Regions from separate parts of the Fictibacillus sp. 7GRE50 genome, predicted to be linked through region 1. Evidence: riboswitches for the same ligand, from Rfam matches in the RefSeq annotation. Region 1 holds a riboswitch; the other holds the start of a gene.

What was found. Region 1 has a riboswitch for S-adenosylmethionine ahead of IHV12_RS11260 (MetQ/NlpA family ABC transporter substrate-binding protein). Riboswitches for the same ligand answer to the same signal wherever they lie in the genome.
Region 2: it holds a riboswitch for S-adenosylmethionine, as region 1 does, so the genes downstream of both, metK (methionine adenosyltransferase) here and IHV12_RS11260 (MetQ/NlpA family ABC transporter substrate-binding protein) in region 1, are expected to answer to the same signal.

The regions. Positions count from the first base shown of each region.
Region 1 covers NZ_JACZDW010000003.1:3,663-12,067, reverse strand. Annotated here, with positions in the region: gene IHV12_RS11270 (hypothetical protein) at 1-393, shown strand, start outside; gene modB (molybdate ABC transporter permease subunit) at 547-1,203, opposite strand; gene IHV12_RS11260 (MetQ/NlpA family ABC transporter substrate-binding protein) at 1,518-2,339, opposite strand; SAM riboswitch class I at 2,469-2,588, opposite strand; gene IHV12_RS11255 (alpha/beta hydrolase) at 2,636-3,436, opposite strand; SAM riboswitch class I at 3,551-3,668, opposite strand; gene IHV12_RS11250 (spore germination protein) at 3,827-5,338, shown strand; gene IHV12_RS11245 (GerAB/ArcD/ProY family transporter) at 5,355-6,449, shown strand; gene IHV12_RS11240 (Ger(x)C family spore germination protein) at 6,442-7,521, shown strand; gene IHV12_RS11235 (hypothetical protein) at 7,812-8,321, opposite strand.
Region 2 covers NZ_JACZDW010000001.1:271,763-280,167, reverse strand. Annotated here, with positions in the region: gene IHV12_RS01335 (hypothetical protein) at 1-206, shown strand, start outside; gene ytkD (RNA deprotection pyrophosphohydrolase) at 390-869, shown strand; gene IHV12_RS01325 (ABC transporter permease) at 879-1,685, opposite strand; gene IHV12_RS01320 (ABC transporter ATP-binding protein) at 1,663-2,442, opposite strand; gene IHV12_RS01315 (ABC transporter substrate-binding protein) at 2,564-3,511, opposite strand; gene IHV12_RS01310 (alpha/beta hydrolase family protein) at 3,672-4,469, shown strand; gene pckA (phosphoenolpyruvate carboxykinase (ATP)) at 4,538-6,121, opposite strand; SAM riboswitch class I at 6,383-6,513, shown strand; gene metK (methionine adenosyltransferase) at 6,678-7,883, shown strand; gene IHV12_RS01295 (glycosyltransferase family 4 protein) at 8,158-8,405, opposite strand, start outside.

The sequences.
Region 1 (8,405 bases):
GCCATGTCTCTACTATCATTATTTATTGGCTTTGTTGCCAGTTATTCAAGAATACACAACTGGGTAGAACGCCTACTTATTCCGGTTGTAGTCATTGGATCCATTGCAGCTGCGATTACTTTTTCACACACCGTATTTCAACTCTACGAAGATATTGGTGACTATGAAGCTAGAAAATTCAACGTGATAGAAGGAATTCCTTCAACCTTAACGTATGGCTCGAAAAATGGTCCTGACTATGTCTCTTCCATAATGATTGATAGTAAAAAAGTTAATGTTGCACATTTGAATATAACGGCTAAGTCTTACAAAGATCATTTCAAAGGCAAATCCATTCGATTAAAATACCTTTCTCATAGTAAGTTTGCGGTAAGTATAGAAAAAAACGAATAAGTATTTCACATGGGATTTTGAACTAAAAAAAACACAGCCCTCTTTAGAGAAGCTGTGTTTTCTTTATTCACTGGTTTTAATACTAATGCAGAACCGCCTACCATACCCATGTTTGTAGTTTCAAAATACAATCATTACAGATTCTTTTTTCTACTAAGCTCTTATGCGATTTACAGCAACAAGCATTAAGAATGATATACCAATAACACTTCCTACCCACATCCATGCAAGATCCATATTTCCTGATTCGATCGCGATATAGATTGCGGTGGATATCGTCTGTGTTTTTCCAGGTATGTTTCCGGCAAACATTAATGTTGCACCAAACTCACCTAATGCGCGAGCAAAACTTAAAATAGCACCTGATGTGATAGCTCTAACAGATAATGGAACAGAGATTTTTCGCAATACATCCCACTCGTTGGCTCCATCTACTCGCGCTGCATTTTCGATGTCTGCGTCAATAGATTCAAACCCCGCTTTTGCGGATTGATACATGAGTGGAAATGCCACAACTGCAGACGCAATAACGGCTGCCCACCATGTAAACATGATCGGCTGATTAAAGAGCCACTCTACGAGCTGTCCCCCGGGACCATTTCGACCGAACAAAACGATTAACAAGAAACCTACCACAGTTGGGGGTAGTACGAGTGGAAGTAGGAATATTGTTTCGATTAACGTTTTCCCTTTAAACTTCTGGTGAGCCATGATCCTTCCGAAAAACAAGCCGGCTAGGATTACAATCAGTGAAGCTGTCACCGCTATGCCAAGTGATAATTTGACAGGTGACCAAAAATCTATTGCCATTTCCTTTTCCACCCGCTTATTCCATTGATTTATATGCTGTATTCATCTGTCTTCATCATATCATATCGCCAATTGTTGGTGATGAAAGATGCGGATATTGTCGAAGGGCCTTTATTTTTGAGTTTAGACTTAATTCATGTCTAGTTTGACTTAATTGATGATCAGAACGACCTAATTTTTCTGAGTAAGACTTAATTTTTCTTATTTAGACTTAATTTTCAAAAAAGGTGTTAATCGGATGCCTTAAAAACATCTGTAAATGAAAAAAGCTGCTTAGATGAGTGGATATCACCATCTAGTCAGCTCATTCATCCTTATTCTTTAACAGCTAGCACTGAACCTTTATACTCTTTATCAATAAAATCGGTAATTTCTTTCGAATGAAGCACTTCTAACAAGGTTTTGATAGATTTCTTCTCTTTGTCGCCTTCACGAACTGTGATAATATTCGCAAATGGTGAATCTGAACCTTCAAGTGCGATGGAATCTTTCTTCGGGTTCAAATCCGCATCGATTGCATAATTTGTGTTGATCACAATCGCATCGCCTTCATCATTCTCGTATGCTTTAGTCAACAGCCCTGGATCAATGTCTGCCACAAACTCTAAGTTTTTCGGATTTTCTACAATATCGCTTATTTGAGCTTCGTAGCCCTTTCCTTCTTTTAGTTTGATCAGTCCCTCTGCTTCAAAGATTGACAAGATACGCCCGTGCTCAGCAATTGAATTACTTAAGATAACCTTCCCGCCTTCTGGTAGGTCCTTTAATGACTTATGTCTCTTCGAATAAACGCCCATCGGCTCTAAGTGAACAGCTCCTGCATTTTCAAACTTATACTTCGGGTTATCTTTCACTTGCTGTGTTAGATATGGAATGTGCTGAAAATAGTTCGCATCAATTTCTTTTTCATATAAAGACTTATTCGGTAAGATATAGTCTTGGAACTTAACGATTTCTAATTCAATGCCTTTATCCTCTAAAAGCGGCTTCGCTTCCTCTAAAATTTCTGCGTGTGGTACATTTGATGCTCCAACTACTAGCTTTTCTGTTTTCTCTCCATCACTTGTTGATGAGCCACAAGCCGCTAATAAAAATACTGCGAAACTTGCGAGTAATACTTCGATGATTCTTTTCATGATCTGATCCCCTATCCTTTAGTTTCTATAAGTTCTTTGATAATAGATGCTCTTTAAGAGGTGGTACAAAAAAACCTCCTGTTCTCATAACAGAGACAGAAGGCTTCTCGAAAAACGATTCCGATAATCCTCTCATCTCTCAGTGTGACCACTGTTAGATTTAGCACCGTTTTCATATTGATTATTATTCAACATGAATGGTTGCCGGGTTTCATAGGGCTAATTCCCTCCACCTGCTCTTAATAAGAGTATTCCTATCAAATTACTTTGTATTATCACAGGAATTTTGTAAAATGTCAAACACTTTTTTTCAAATTATTCTGAACAGAAACTTTAACATTCTTTACTAACCATTCAGAAGTGGAAGAAATTAATTTATCGAAATGGACAATTGAAGAATACGTATGATTGGCACCTTCTATTAGTACTATTGAGCTTCTACCATTTTTCCTCTTTCTTGATTCTTCAAAATAGTGAGAGCAATATCTTGAAGATATTACTGGATCGTCCGAGCCATGGATGAACAGTGCGTTACCACGAAACTGTTTGATGTCTTCTAACGGTGAATAAGCTTGAAGCGAAAGTAAAAATTCTTCGGTTATCGCATACCCTAGATGATCAATCACGGGGTGCTCTCCGTTATAACCAACTATTTCTTTAATATCTTCAAATGGATTCCCTACTGCAGACCAAGTGATCACATTCCCAATCCTATCATCATCAGCTACAGTGCAAATCGCTACCGCACCGCCTAAACTATGTCCGATTAACGTTATTGCATTTTGATCAATGTTAGGTAGTTTGCTACCAAAAGAAATAACTTCCTTCGTCTGATCGATAAAACAAGCAAACTCATTATCTCCATATTCCCCTTCACTTTCACCACAGCCAGCATAATCAAATCTCAATACAGCAAACCCAAGTTTAACGAGTTCTTGAGCCGTTTTAACAAACAGACGATCTACTCCAATTCGTGTACTCGTAAAACCGTGACAAATAATGATCAGCGGAAACTTCTTTTCACCTGCATCACTCCAATTAGGAAAATGAATGGTGTGAGCCAATTTTCTGTCTTTCCACCATATACAATCCGACATAACCATATCACCCACTCCTTTTCTCTCTATTGAAATTCACTTAACCAGTATGATAAACGCAAAAAAACCGTGTTCCCTTAGAGAACACGGTTCCATACATACAATCCGTTCGTTCTCTCATCTCTCAGCAATAACTGCTGTTAGATTTAGCACCGTTTCGGTCAAAACATAGTTCATCCGATGGTTGCCGGGCTTCATTGGGCTAATTCCCTCCGCCTGCTCTTAATAAGAGTTTCATTATTAATTTAAGGATAATCATAGGCTACTTGCTAATTGTTGTCAATAAAAAAACAAACCATGATCAAGTTTGCCAACAGAATATTATTAAATGACGAGGAGATGATAAAGAAATGTAGTAGTTCATGACGTAACAACGAACGGGTGATTTCAATGATATTTTTTAAGAAGAAAAAGAAAAAACAACAAGAATCAAATACAGATCCTACAAAAGGTACATTGACATTCCCAGAGCTCATGAAAAAGCTAAGAGCTTCAGCAGACTTTTCTACCGTTAAGCAATCATCACTCAGCACATTTTATATCTCTTATTATAAAACACTTGTAAATCCCGAATTTGTTCATCGGGATTTATTACCCTATATAACAGACATTCAATTAAAGAACTTAGATGACATACAAAAGCATTTGCCGTTAGATGGGATGGTCAAAACGAATGATGTGCATGACATCGCTAACAAAGTAACAGAAGGGTTTATTCTTATTCAAATGAATAAAGAGGACCCAGAAGGATTGCTTGTTCCAAGTCTATCGACCGAAAACAGGCAGATTTCTATCCCTGAAACTGAGTTTAGTGTTGTAGGTCCAAAGGAAGCTTTTGTTGAATCACTAGACACAAATTTAAACCTTATTCGTAAAAGACTTCCTATTCCTGAATTCACAGTTAAGGAAGTACGGGTTGGGAAACTCTCAAAAACGAGAGTAGCCATCATTTATATCGACGGAATCGCGGATGAAGAAAATGTGAACACGGCGATTCAGCGAGTCAATGATATCGAGTACGATCATATTGTAGATAGTTCTTATATCAATCAAATGATCTCCGACAATGAGAACTCTCCTTTTCCACAGCTCATTGATACAGAACGGCCAGACCGGGTAGCGAGTGTTTTATCTGAAGGAAAAGTGGCGATTATGGCTGACGGATCTCCCCATGCGTTAACGGGTCCAACAACCATCGTGGAATTTTTCTCCGCTTTCGAAGACTATTTTCTAAATTGGACGCTCGCTTCTGCCTTTCGATTGATTCGACTCATGGCTGTCATGTTTTCCGTGTTATCAACGCCTCTGTATGTAGCAGTATTAACGTTTCATTATGAAATGATTCCGGAAAATCTATTAGCTACACTCGTTGCTTCACGTAATGATATTCCTTTCCCACCTATACTGGAAGCTATCGTACTAGAACTTTCCATCGAGTTGCTTCGAGAAGCTGGTGCCAGGCTGCCTTCTAAGGTCGGTCAAACAATCGGTATTGTAGGAGGTATCGTTATCGGAACGGCAGCGGTACAAGCAGGATTAACAAGTAACGTTTTGTTAATAATTGTTGCTTTAGCCGCTCTTGCTTCTTTTACAACACCTGTCTATCAGATGAGTAACACGATTCGTTTATTGCGTTTTCCCTTTTTATTGTTTGCCCAGTTTTTAGGGGTTCTAGGTGTTGGTATCTGTTTCGCTTTTATCGTTTCTCATCTGCTGAAACTAACATCTCTAGGAAGACCTTATATCGCACCATTATATCCGCTTCGTGCAAATGATCTAAAAGATGCTCTTGTACGACTGCCGTTCAGTATGCAAAATAGCCGACCATCTTTATTAAGACCACAGGATAAGGCAAGGATGAATAAAAAGCGGGCAACAGCAAAGCATGACATTGAGGACTAAAAAATGAGGGGTATTTATGTCTCAGATCAGTGAAAACAAGCAGATATCACCTTATATGGCTTTTTATATGGTTACAACCATGCAGATTGGAGTGGGAATTCTAGGATTTGAGCGTTATATCGCTAAATCAGCAGGACATGATGCATGGATTTCTGTAATCATCGGAGGTCTTTCATTTAATGTACTGATCTGGATGATCTATCGTGTTCTTTCAAAAGAGAACGGTGATATCATTGGCGTACATAAAAACTTGTTCGGCAGATGGATTGGCGGCTCATTAAGTTTTCTTCTCTTGATTTATTTTAGTTCTACGATTCTAACCGTACTTAGGACTTATATTGAAGTAATCCAAATCTGGGTGTTTCCCGAGCTGAATACGGCTGTTATAGCCATCATCCTCTTAGGATTAGCTTATTCGTATGTTATTGGAGGAATCCGCGTTGTCGCAGGATTATCCGTACTAGGCTTTTTTATCACCCTCCCTCTATTTTTATTAAAATATTACGCACTTAAAAATGCACACTATACAAATCTTTTTCCTATTTTAGATCATTCATTTAGCGACCTCATGGCTGCTACTAAAGGAGTTACTCTTGATTATTTAGGATTCGAGCTCATACTGTTGTATTTACCTTTTTTAAAACAACCTGAAAAATCACAAAAGTGGGCTCACTTAGGAAATCTATTTACCATGTTCACTTACCTCATTACTGTATTCGTATCTTTTGTCTATTTTAATCAAGAACAACTTCAACATACGATTTGGGCGACACTAACACTATGGAAAATTGTAGACCTCCCATTCGCACAGCGATTCGAATATGCCGGTATCGCTCTTTGGCTTTTCGTCGTTCTTCCTAACATCTGTATAGGTTTGTGGTCTGTGAGCCGCGGAATTCACCGTTTATATAAGATCAAACAAAAAAGTGCGCTGCGCACAATGCTTTTCGTTATTTTCATATGTTGCATCTTAGTCGTTGATCGCCAACAAGTAGACATACTAAATACGAAAGTTTCTCAAGTAGGTTTTTATATTCTCTATGCTTATATACCGTTTTTATTTGTGATCCAGCTGATTTCAGGAAAAGTGAGGAAAACAAAAAATGACTAAAAAGAAGCTTCTCATTATCTTCACATTAATGCTATTAACTGGCTGCTTTCCAAGCAAAAAAATCCTAGAAGATGTTCAACTCGTATCAGCAGTTGGATATGATTATAAATCGAATAACCAAGTAGAGTTGAACGGGATGGTAGCCATTCCACAGCGAGGAGAAGATGTTCCTCCAATTTCTCAAGTGTTTACAGCAACCACGAATACGAGCAAGATGGCAAGAGCTCTAGAACAAGCTGAATCTCCAAAACCATTTGAGATCGGTCGCTTAGAAATTGCTCTTTATAATGACCGATTAGCTGAAAAAGGCATATATGATCTAGTTGACACACTTCAGCGTGATCCTTCCTTAGGTCGAGACCTATATTTGGCAGTCGTTAAAGGAAGTACGAAAACATTGTTAAAAGAGCAGTATCCGCTTAGTGAAACGCCATCAAAGTATTTGCTCCAGCTTCTAAATCAAAATATGAACGCGAACATACCAAAGTCAAATCTACATGATTTTTTGTATACGTATTACGGAAAAGGCATGGATCCCAACTTGCCACTCTTGGAAATGCAGGGGGATCGAATACGAGTAAAAGGTACAGCCCTCTTAAAAGACGACAAAATGGTCGGGCAACTGAAGCTCGAAGATTCCTTTCTCTTAAAGCTACTGATGGAACCTTTTGAAAAAGGCATCTATGAAGTGAAATTTAAAAACGATCAATTCTTTACGATTCAAAATTTGTCATCTAAAGTAGAATATCGTTTTAAAGACGTGAAACGATCTCCATCCGTAGACATTTTCGTTAAAATAAAAGGACGCGTAAGTGAAGCGCCGAAGATTCCTGTAAGCGATCCGTCACTCATCGAACAACTAGAAAGAGCAACCGAGAAAGCAATGGATAGGCGAACGAACAAGATTGTAGAAAAACTTCAAAAATTGAATGTAGATACGATCGGGTTAGGCGATTTGGCGAGGAGCAGAACAAGAGGATTTGATTTTAAACGGTGGGATGAACAGTACCCTGACATGCCGATCAACGTTAATATGAAGGTGGAAATTACTCAGGCAGGGATTACAGAGTAACGTTGTTAATTTTATCGTTCATTTCTTGAGTGGGGAAATGGCTTTTTTGTCGAAAATCGTTTAAAAAATTTTATTCGTGAATATATAGCGTTTATCCGTGAATATATTGGCGTTTACCGTGAAATTTTTTCCAATTACCATGGATATATGATTGACAACTATCAAAGTGTTTTTATCGTGTGCACATTTCATGGTGATGTCTACTTCATATGGACATCACGATATAAAATAAAAAGCTTTTATTCAACATATTAGTTTAGTTGAATAAAAGCTATCTTAATTAATCGATATTAACTCCCAGCTCCTGCTCCTGCAGAAGATTGGTTGCGTTTCTCGATCGCGTTGACTCCCATTACAACAGCGATTAGCTCTTCTGTTAATAAAGCATCTGAGTTGTTTTTTAGCTCATAAGCAGGAGCTTGGAAAAATCCATTTACTTTATTAAACGTCGCAATTTCCGACTTACTTTCATCAAAGATGGTATATTCTTTTGAAAAAGCGGGAGCTTCAATTTCATATGTATGGCCATTCGTTATATACCGATAACGTTTGGAGAAGAAAGCAAATGCAGATTTTACCACGCCTAATTCCTTATCATCAGATTGCTTCACGATCCATTTTCCTGACATGAAAGGAAAACTACCTTCAACGAGGACCCTTCCAGATTCATTCTCGATACTCACGCCTGAAGAAAAGGCGCTTTTTAGATCGAGAACTCCTCGTTTCTGTTGCTCTGCATTGTAAATATCCGTTCTGCCTGACGAGAAAAAGGTATCTTTAAAATACACACATCTTTCCATAGCAGCCACCCCGCTTCAATATCGATCTTATTTTTGTTGTTCCTCCAACTGCTGAAGTCGTTTTTCAATTTTCTTTCGCTTTTC
Region 2 (8,405 bases), on a different contig from region 1:
AACGAGAAAGCTCCTTGTATATTATTCCAACTGAACTTCCACCATGGTTAGAAGAAAGTGAACCTGTAATAATTAAACAGCTTTCAGATCATTCTTATAGAGTTCACCAAAAAAATGAGTCTGATCTTTATGGTTCTTATGAAATTACATTAGGATTTGAGTATATGAACGGGAAATGGATTATTACATTTGCATCAGTAGATTAAACATGGGTTTTACCACCCATGTTTTTTTACGATTAGATTGAATAGACTAGGATTGTTACATAATAGAAAGAGGAAGTTATTAGCTCTTTAGAAGCGTACGTATAAAGAGTAGCAATTAAAACAAATGGACTTTAAATGTTGTGAACTTTACAATAAAGGAAACAGTCGAGATGGAGTAGTGTGATGGATATAATTACATTTAAAGATTTTTATAACAACACTGTACAATTGTCGTTTTCAGACCACCCCTTTTCGGATACGCCTAAACATGTGTGGTGTTTGTGTAAATTTAAAGATCAATGGTTGCTGACAGAACATCCGAGACGTGGAATTGAATTTCCAGGTGGAAAAGTAGAACCAGGAGAAACCGCAGACGAAGCAGCAGTTCGGGAAGTTTTTGAAGAAACGGGTGGAAGAGTATCCGATCTTAAGTATATTGGTCAGTACTTTGTTGATGGTAAAGGTGGAAAGATCATTAAGAATATTTATGTTGCGACTGTGGATAAGATTCTTTTAAAACATCGTTATTTTGAAACGAACGGGCCAGTCTTAATGAGTGAGTTACCTGAAGATGTATCCACTGATAAGGCGTTCAGTTTTATGATGAAAGACCAGGTGCTAAAGGAGAGTATGAAATACGCCCTTCTGCATTCCCTGGCCTAGATTGTTAGTTCATATTCGGTGTTTAATAAGTTTTCGCTCAAGCCATTCGACTCCTTGATACATGATGGTAGCCATAACGGCAATGATCAAGAGACTCATCAGCACGAGTGTGAAGTTAAAGACTTGGAATCCGTAGATAATCATGTACCCTAAGCCTTGTTTTGAGACAAGAAACTCACCTACGATAACACCTACCCATGACAACCCCACATTTACTTTTAAAGATGATATGATATTCGGAAAACAGGCTGGAAGGATTACCTCCTTAAAGCACTGTTTTTTATTTCCTCCAAAAGATCGGACCACTTTAATATAGTTAGGGTCCACATTTTGAAACGCCGTATAGACGACGAGGGTCGTAATGATGATCGAGATTAAAATTCCCATAGCGATGATTGAACCGAAGTTCGGCCCGATCGCAACGATCAATATAGGCCCTAACGCTACTTTAGGCATGGCGTTTAAAACAACAAGATAGGGATCAAGGACTTTAGATAGAAATGGAGACCACCAAAGCAGGGCTGCAAGTAAAGTCCCAAGCAGTGTACCTAATATAAATCCTAATACGGTCTCGCCTAGAGTGAATATTACGTGAATATAAAGCGATCCATCACTAACCTTTTCTATAAAAAGAGACCCTATCTTCGTTGGTGAACTAAACAGTAAAGGATTGATCCAACCTCGTAGAGAGGCAACTTCCCATAACAAGAAAAAGCTGATAAAAATAAATAGTTGAACAAGACGTATATTTCTATTTTCTTTTTTTATCGATTCAAGATACTCGTGGTGAATCTTACTCTTTATCGTTTTGTTCAATGTGCTCCAACTCCTCCCATATTTGCTGAAAGGTTGCTGAAAAGTCTGGATGCTGACGAGCTTCAAAGGGAGGGAGATCTCTTAATGTTTCTGGCATTTTAAACGTCCTGAAAATACGTCCAGGATTTGTTGATAACAGGATAACAGTATCACTCATCGCGATGGCCTCACCGATATCATGCGTAACTAAGATAGCTGTTTTTCCATGTTCTTTTAGAGTTGAGGATACGAGATCTTCAAGCTTTAACTTTGTTTGGTAATCGAGTGCTGAGAAGGGCTCATCGAGCAAGAGAATCTTAGGCTGTGTAGCGAGTGTGCGAACGAGCGCCACCCTCTGTCTCATACCTCCAGAAAGCTCTGAAGGAAATTTTGTTAATGTATGATCAAGCCCGATCTCTTTAAGAAGTCGTATAGCGGATTGAACGTTTTCTAAGGAATGCTGATTCCTCAGTTTTAAACCAAGCGTTATGTTATCCTGGATCGTTTTCCATGGAAATAGATAGTCTTGCTGTAGCATGTAACCGATTTTTGGGTGCGGAGAAGTAATTTGTTGATTATTCACCATTACCGATCCAACCGTTGGTGTTAATAGACCAGCGATCATAGATAGAAGTGTAGATTTACCGCACCCGCTTGGTCCCAGTAAGGATATAAACTCGCCTTCTTGTACAGAAAGCGAAATATCTTCTAAGGCCGTTGTGGCAGACGTTTTTGAAAAGTAAGTTTGCCCGACAGATTTTAGTTGTAATAAAGCCACGACGATCCCTCCTGAATTTTTATTTGTAATCTCAGCAAATCATCAGTAAAGCTTCTCGTGTAAAAATGCAACAAGAAGCTCATTTTTGTAGCCGTCTCATTATGCAGAGACGTAAGTTCTCTTATTTAATGGCTTTCTTAGCTATTTGAGTATCAACAAGAATGTTATAATCCACTTTCTTCGGAAGTTCTCCCGCTTCTTCCATAATGGTCTGTAAGTTGTTCCACTCTTCTTCATCTAATATCGGGTTAAGAGCGAAACTGTGTTGATTCTTGTATCGGTCCACAACGGTTTCAATAAGTTCCACAGGGGTATCTTCAAAATATGGTGCGATTACTTTTGCGATCTCTTTTGCCGAATGGTTCTCGACCCATAACTGTGCTTTATATAAGCCTTTTGTAAATTTTTCCAATGTTTCTTTGTTTTCTTTTATATAACTTTGTTTTGACATGAATGTTGTATAAGGAATCTTCCCGGACTCGGCACCGAACGAAGCGACAATGTGCCCAATTCCTTCTTGCTCAAAAAGACTTGCTTGCGGCTCGAATAATTGAACGTAATCTCCAGTTCCAGATGCAAAGGCGTTTGCAATATTGGCAAAATCAATATTTTGAATCATTGTTAGATCATTCTTAGGATCGATCCCGTGTTTCTTTATACCAAACTCACCTGCCATCTGTGGCATTCCACCTTTACGCTGACCTAAGAAAGTACTGCCTTTTAATTGATCCCACGAAAAGAATTCCGGCTTTTTCCTTGCAACCAAGAAAGTACCGTCTGTCTGAGTGAGTTGTGCAAAGTTAATAACAGGGTCAGTCGATTCTTGTGCATGTACATAGATTGTTGTTTCAGAACCAACGAGTGCTACGTCTGCTCCATCAGATAGAAGAGCCGTCATCGTTTTGTCGCCGCCCCAGGTCGTAGTCAGCTCAACGTCCAAACCTTCTTCTTTAAAAAAGCCTTTTTCTATGGCAACATATTGTGGAGCGTAAAAAATGGATCGTGTTACTTCGGCGATTCTGATCTTATCTTTTTTAGGGCTTGAGGTATTGCACCCTGCCAGCAGCATGGAGAAAGCTAGTAAACAAGTAAAAAGTAGCATTAGTTTTCTTTTGAAATATTTCATATTGGATCCTCCTGCACATAGGAATGAAGTCATGACTTTTATGTAATAATGTATGTGATTGGTGCAAATGTGTGTTTGCCCACAAAAATAAAGGAGTGTAGGAATGAAAAAGGCAAAAATGATAGAGTGGCAGCGATTTCCTTCTCCGCATCCTACCATTCGTTTGTATGTAGTTACTTATTTAAATGATGGGTTAAAAATAAAAGGACTAGCAGCATTACCAGAAGGGAAAGGACCTTTTCCGGGTTTCCTTTATCTCAGGGGCGGAATCAAGTCCGTTGGCATGGTCAGAATTGCTAGGATCATTCAGTTTGCCTCACAAGGATTTGTTGTGATGGCTCCCTATTACCGTGGAAATCTAGGGGGGGAAGGCAACGAAGATTTTGCTGGGGAAGATCGAACAGATGCATTTGCAGCTTATGAAGTTTTGAAGCAGTTTCCAAAAGTAGATGAAGAGGACATTCATGTGTTCGGATTTTCTCGTGGCGGTCCTATGGCCTTGTTTACGGCAATGAAATATCCTGTGATACGTTCTGTCGTAACATGGGGCGGTGTGACTGATATGGCTATCACCTATGCAGAGAGAGAGGATCTGCGCAGGATGATGAAGAGAGTTATTGGAGGAACACCAGAGAAATATCCAGAAGAATTTGAATGGCGATCGCCGCTTAATTATTGTGAAGAATTAGATACACCCTTACTTTGCATTCACGGTATGAAGGATGAGAATGTAACGGTCGAACACACACTTAAGATAGAAAAAAGATTAAAAGAACTCAAAAAGCCATGTGAAACATGGATCTATCCGGAGTACACCCATTATTTTCCTCCAAAAGAGAACCGGAAGATTACATATGCTTTATGCGCATGGATGAAAGGACATGGAAAAGGAGCTGAATGAGATTTTAGCTCCTTTTCATAAATGAAAAAACCTTCCATCGCTAGAATGGAAGGTCATTATTCCGTGTATTAAACGAGTGGTCCAGCTTGAGAAATTTCAGCCGAAACAGACTTAAATTTTTCAAAGTTCGCATTAAATTGGCCCGCAAGCTCTTTTGCCTTAACGTCATAAGCGTCTTGATCACGCCACGTTTTTTTCGGTTGAAGAACTTGATCTGGTACACCAGGGCAGTGTGTTGGAATATGAAGCCCGAATATAGGATCAACGACTGTTTCAACAGAAGCAAGTTCGCCTTCTAAAGCAGCCTGCACCATTGCACGCGTGTGACCTAGATTCATACGGCTTCCGATGCCGTACTCTCCACCAGACCATCCTGTGTTAACAAGATAAACTTGAACATTGTGCTGATCGATTTTCTTACCGAGCATCTCAGCATAAACGGTAGCAGGGAGTGGCAGGAATGGTGCACCAAAACATGTTGAGAACGTAGCTTGTGGTGATGTTACGCCTCTTTCAGTTCCTGCAAGTTTGCTCGTATACCCTGATAAGAAATGATACATCGCTTGTTCTTTAGTCAGTTTGCTGATTGGAGGAAGCACGCCGAATGCATCAGCTGTTAAGAAGATGATCGTGTTCGGGTGTCCTGCAACACTTGGTTGAATTATATTTGGAATAGCATCAACAGGATAAGCAGCACGTGTGTTTTCTGTTAGTGAAGAATCTTTATAATCTGCTTCTCTTGTAACGGGATCGATCATAACATTCTCTAAAACGCTTCCAAAACGAATCGCATTCCAGATCTGTGGTTCTTTTTCTTTAGAAAGATCGATTGTTTTAGCATAACATCCACCTTCGATATTAAAGACACCGGTGTTAGCCCAACCATGCTCATCATCTCCGATTAAGCGACGGTTCGGATCTGCTGATAATGTAGTTTTACCAGTACCAGATAGTCCGAAGAATAAAGCTACATCTCCTTCATTCCCAACGTTGGCAGAGCAGTGCATAGACAGAATGCCTTTTTCAGGAAGAATGTAGTTCATGACAGAAAATACAGATTTTTTGATTTCACCTGCGTACTCAGTACCACCGATAAGGACAATTTTCTTTTCAAAAGAGACGATAATAAATGTTTCTGAGTTAGTTCCATCTTCAGCCGGATTAGCTTGAAATCCTGGTGCTGAAATCACTGTGAATTGAGATTCATGAGAACCTAGCTCATCGTGGTTCGGGCGCACAAACATTTGGTGAGCAAAAAGGTTATGCCATGCATACTCGTTAATTACTTGGATAGGAAGGCGATACTCGCGGTCCGCACCAGCAAACCCTTTAAATACGAATAGTTCTTCTTTATTGCTTAAGTATTGGAGTACTTTTTTGTATAATTTATCAAAGTTTTCTGGTGAAAATGGTTTATTTACCTTTCCCCAATCGATTGAATCTTTAATGGAAGCATCTTCAACGATAAATTTATCCTCAGGGGAACGGCCTGTGTATTTCCCCGTTGTAGCTTGAAGTGCTCCTGTGGATGTAAGGATGCCCTCGTTGCGCTGAAGAGATTTTTCTACTAAAACCGGAACAGGTAAGTTCTGGTGAGTTGTTTCACGGGTCACAAGATCGTTTAAGGTTGTCGTAAATTCCAATGTATTCATATGAGACAGTACCATCCTTTATCCTAGAGTGATATATTCGAAAATTAGTATAACACATTGATTTAAATAATGTATACTATTTTATGAAAGTGCATCAAAAAAGTTCTTACTTCTGAAAAAAAGAACAAAATGTTGTGAATTATCCATCTTATTTAAAACGCTTTCATTCTATAGAATATAATACTCCAAACTTATTGCTATTCATAGGGTTTTCTATTGACAGAGGTGAAGCATTACGCTATCATATTTCGAGAACGGCTACTCTTATTCTGAGTAGGTGGAGGGACAGGCCCTATGAAACCCAGCAACCGACATGAAAGTGGCAATAATAACGCTACTGGAAATGAAAAGGTGCTAACCTGCAAGGTGAAAATAACCTTGGACAATAAGAGGTTGAAGGCATTTTGGTTTTATAAACCTTTTCCCTCGTGAATGTATGTGAGACAGGGAAGGGCTTTTTTTATGCCTTTTTCAGGTTAAGAACATAAACTGTGTAAAATAGATAAGAATAAAGTACCGTATCATACTCAAAAGCAGTTAAAGGGAGGATATTAACTTGTCCAAAAAAGTTAGTCGTCGTTTATTTACATCAGAATCCGTTACAGAAGGCCATCCAGATAAAATCTGTGACCAAATCTCAGATGCGATTCTAGATGAAATTTTAGCTAATGATGCAAATGCTCGTGTAGCATGTGAAACATCTGTAACTACAGGTCTTGTACTTGTTGCAGGTGAGATCACAACTTCTACTTATGTAGATATCCCAAAAGTTGTACGTGAGACAATTAAAGAAATCGGTTATGACCGTGCCAAATATGGTTTCGATTCTGAAACATGTGCAGTACTAACTTCTATCGATGAGCAATCTGCTGATATCGCGATGGGTGTTGACCAAGCTCTTGAAGCAAGAGAAGGTTCTATGACAGATGCTGAGATCGAAGCGATCGGTGCAGGTGACCAAGGTCTAATGTTCGGATATGCTTGTAACGAGACAGAAGAGCTTATGCCTCTACCAATCTCACTAGCTCATAAATTATCTCGTCGTCTTACAGAGGTTCGTAAGTCTGAAGAGATTCCTTACTTGCGTCCAGATGGAAAAACTCAAGTAACTGTTGAATATGATGAGAACGACAAACCTGTTCGTATTGACACAATCGTAATTTCTACTCAGCACCACCCTGAGAACACACTTGAAGAAATTCAAAGAGACATCAAAGAAAAAGTAATCACGCCGGTTGTTCCTGCTGAACTAATCGACGAGAACACAAAATACTTCATCAACCCAACGGGCCGTTTCGTAATCGGCGGACCACAAGGTGATGCTGGACTTACTGGCCGTAAAATCATCGTAGATACATACGGTGGATATGCTCGTCACGGTGGTGGTGCATTCTCTGGTAAGGACGCAACTAAAGTTGACCGTTCTGCTGCTTATGCTGCTCGTTATGTTGCTAAAAACATCGTAGCATCAGGTCTTGCTGACAAAGTTGAAGTTCAGCTTGCTTATGCAATTGGTGTTGCTCAACCAGTATCAATCGCTGTAAACACGTTTGAAACAGGTAAAGTTTCTGAAGAAGTTCTTGTAGAACTAGTTCGCAACAACTTCGACCTTCGTCCGGCTGGAATCATTAAGATGCTTGATCTTCGCCGTCCGATCTACAAGCAAACTGCTGCATACGGCCACTTTGGACGTACTGACATCAACCTTCCTTGGGAGAACACAGATAAGGCTGCAGAGCTTAAGAAACAAGCAAATATTTAATATTTAATAACATGTTAAACCAGACTTCCTTTTGGGAGTCTGGTTTTTTTAGTGGTTAGTTTAGAAGGTTATGTCGAAAATCGGATAAAAAATTTTATGTACGGAATTATTCGCTAGTTTTACGGATATATGTATTTTATCTGCGGATATAATTGTAATTACCTCGTAAAAAAAATTGTGTATCTTCCAAACGAACATCTTAATCGCTAATGTTCATTTGGAAGATACGTTTATTTTATCCTCGTATTTTCATATCTTATTAACTATTCACCTGCTACGCAATGATCGTTTTATTTTTATTTTTCGTATAAATAACTTCTTCATACTGCATTAAAAGGTTCCCGAAAATAGCTGACCAAGATTGAGTCATCGCATAATTTCTTGCTTTTCGTTTCATAGAGCCTAAGAGCATAGGATCTTCCATAATAGAAACGATATTTTGTATGAATGAGTCAGCTTCTCTAGCTTTGCAGATTCTACCCGTTACACCGTCTTGAACAATTTCAGCTACTCCGCCAGAAT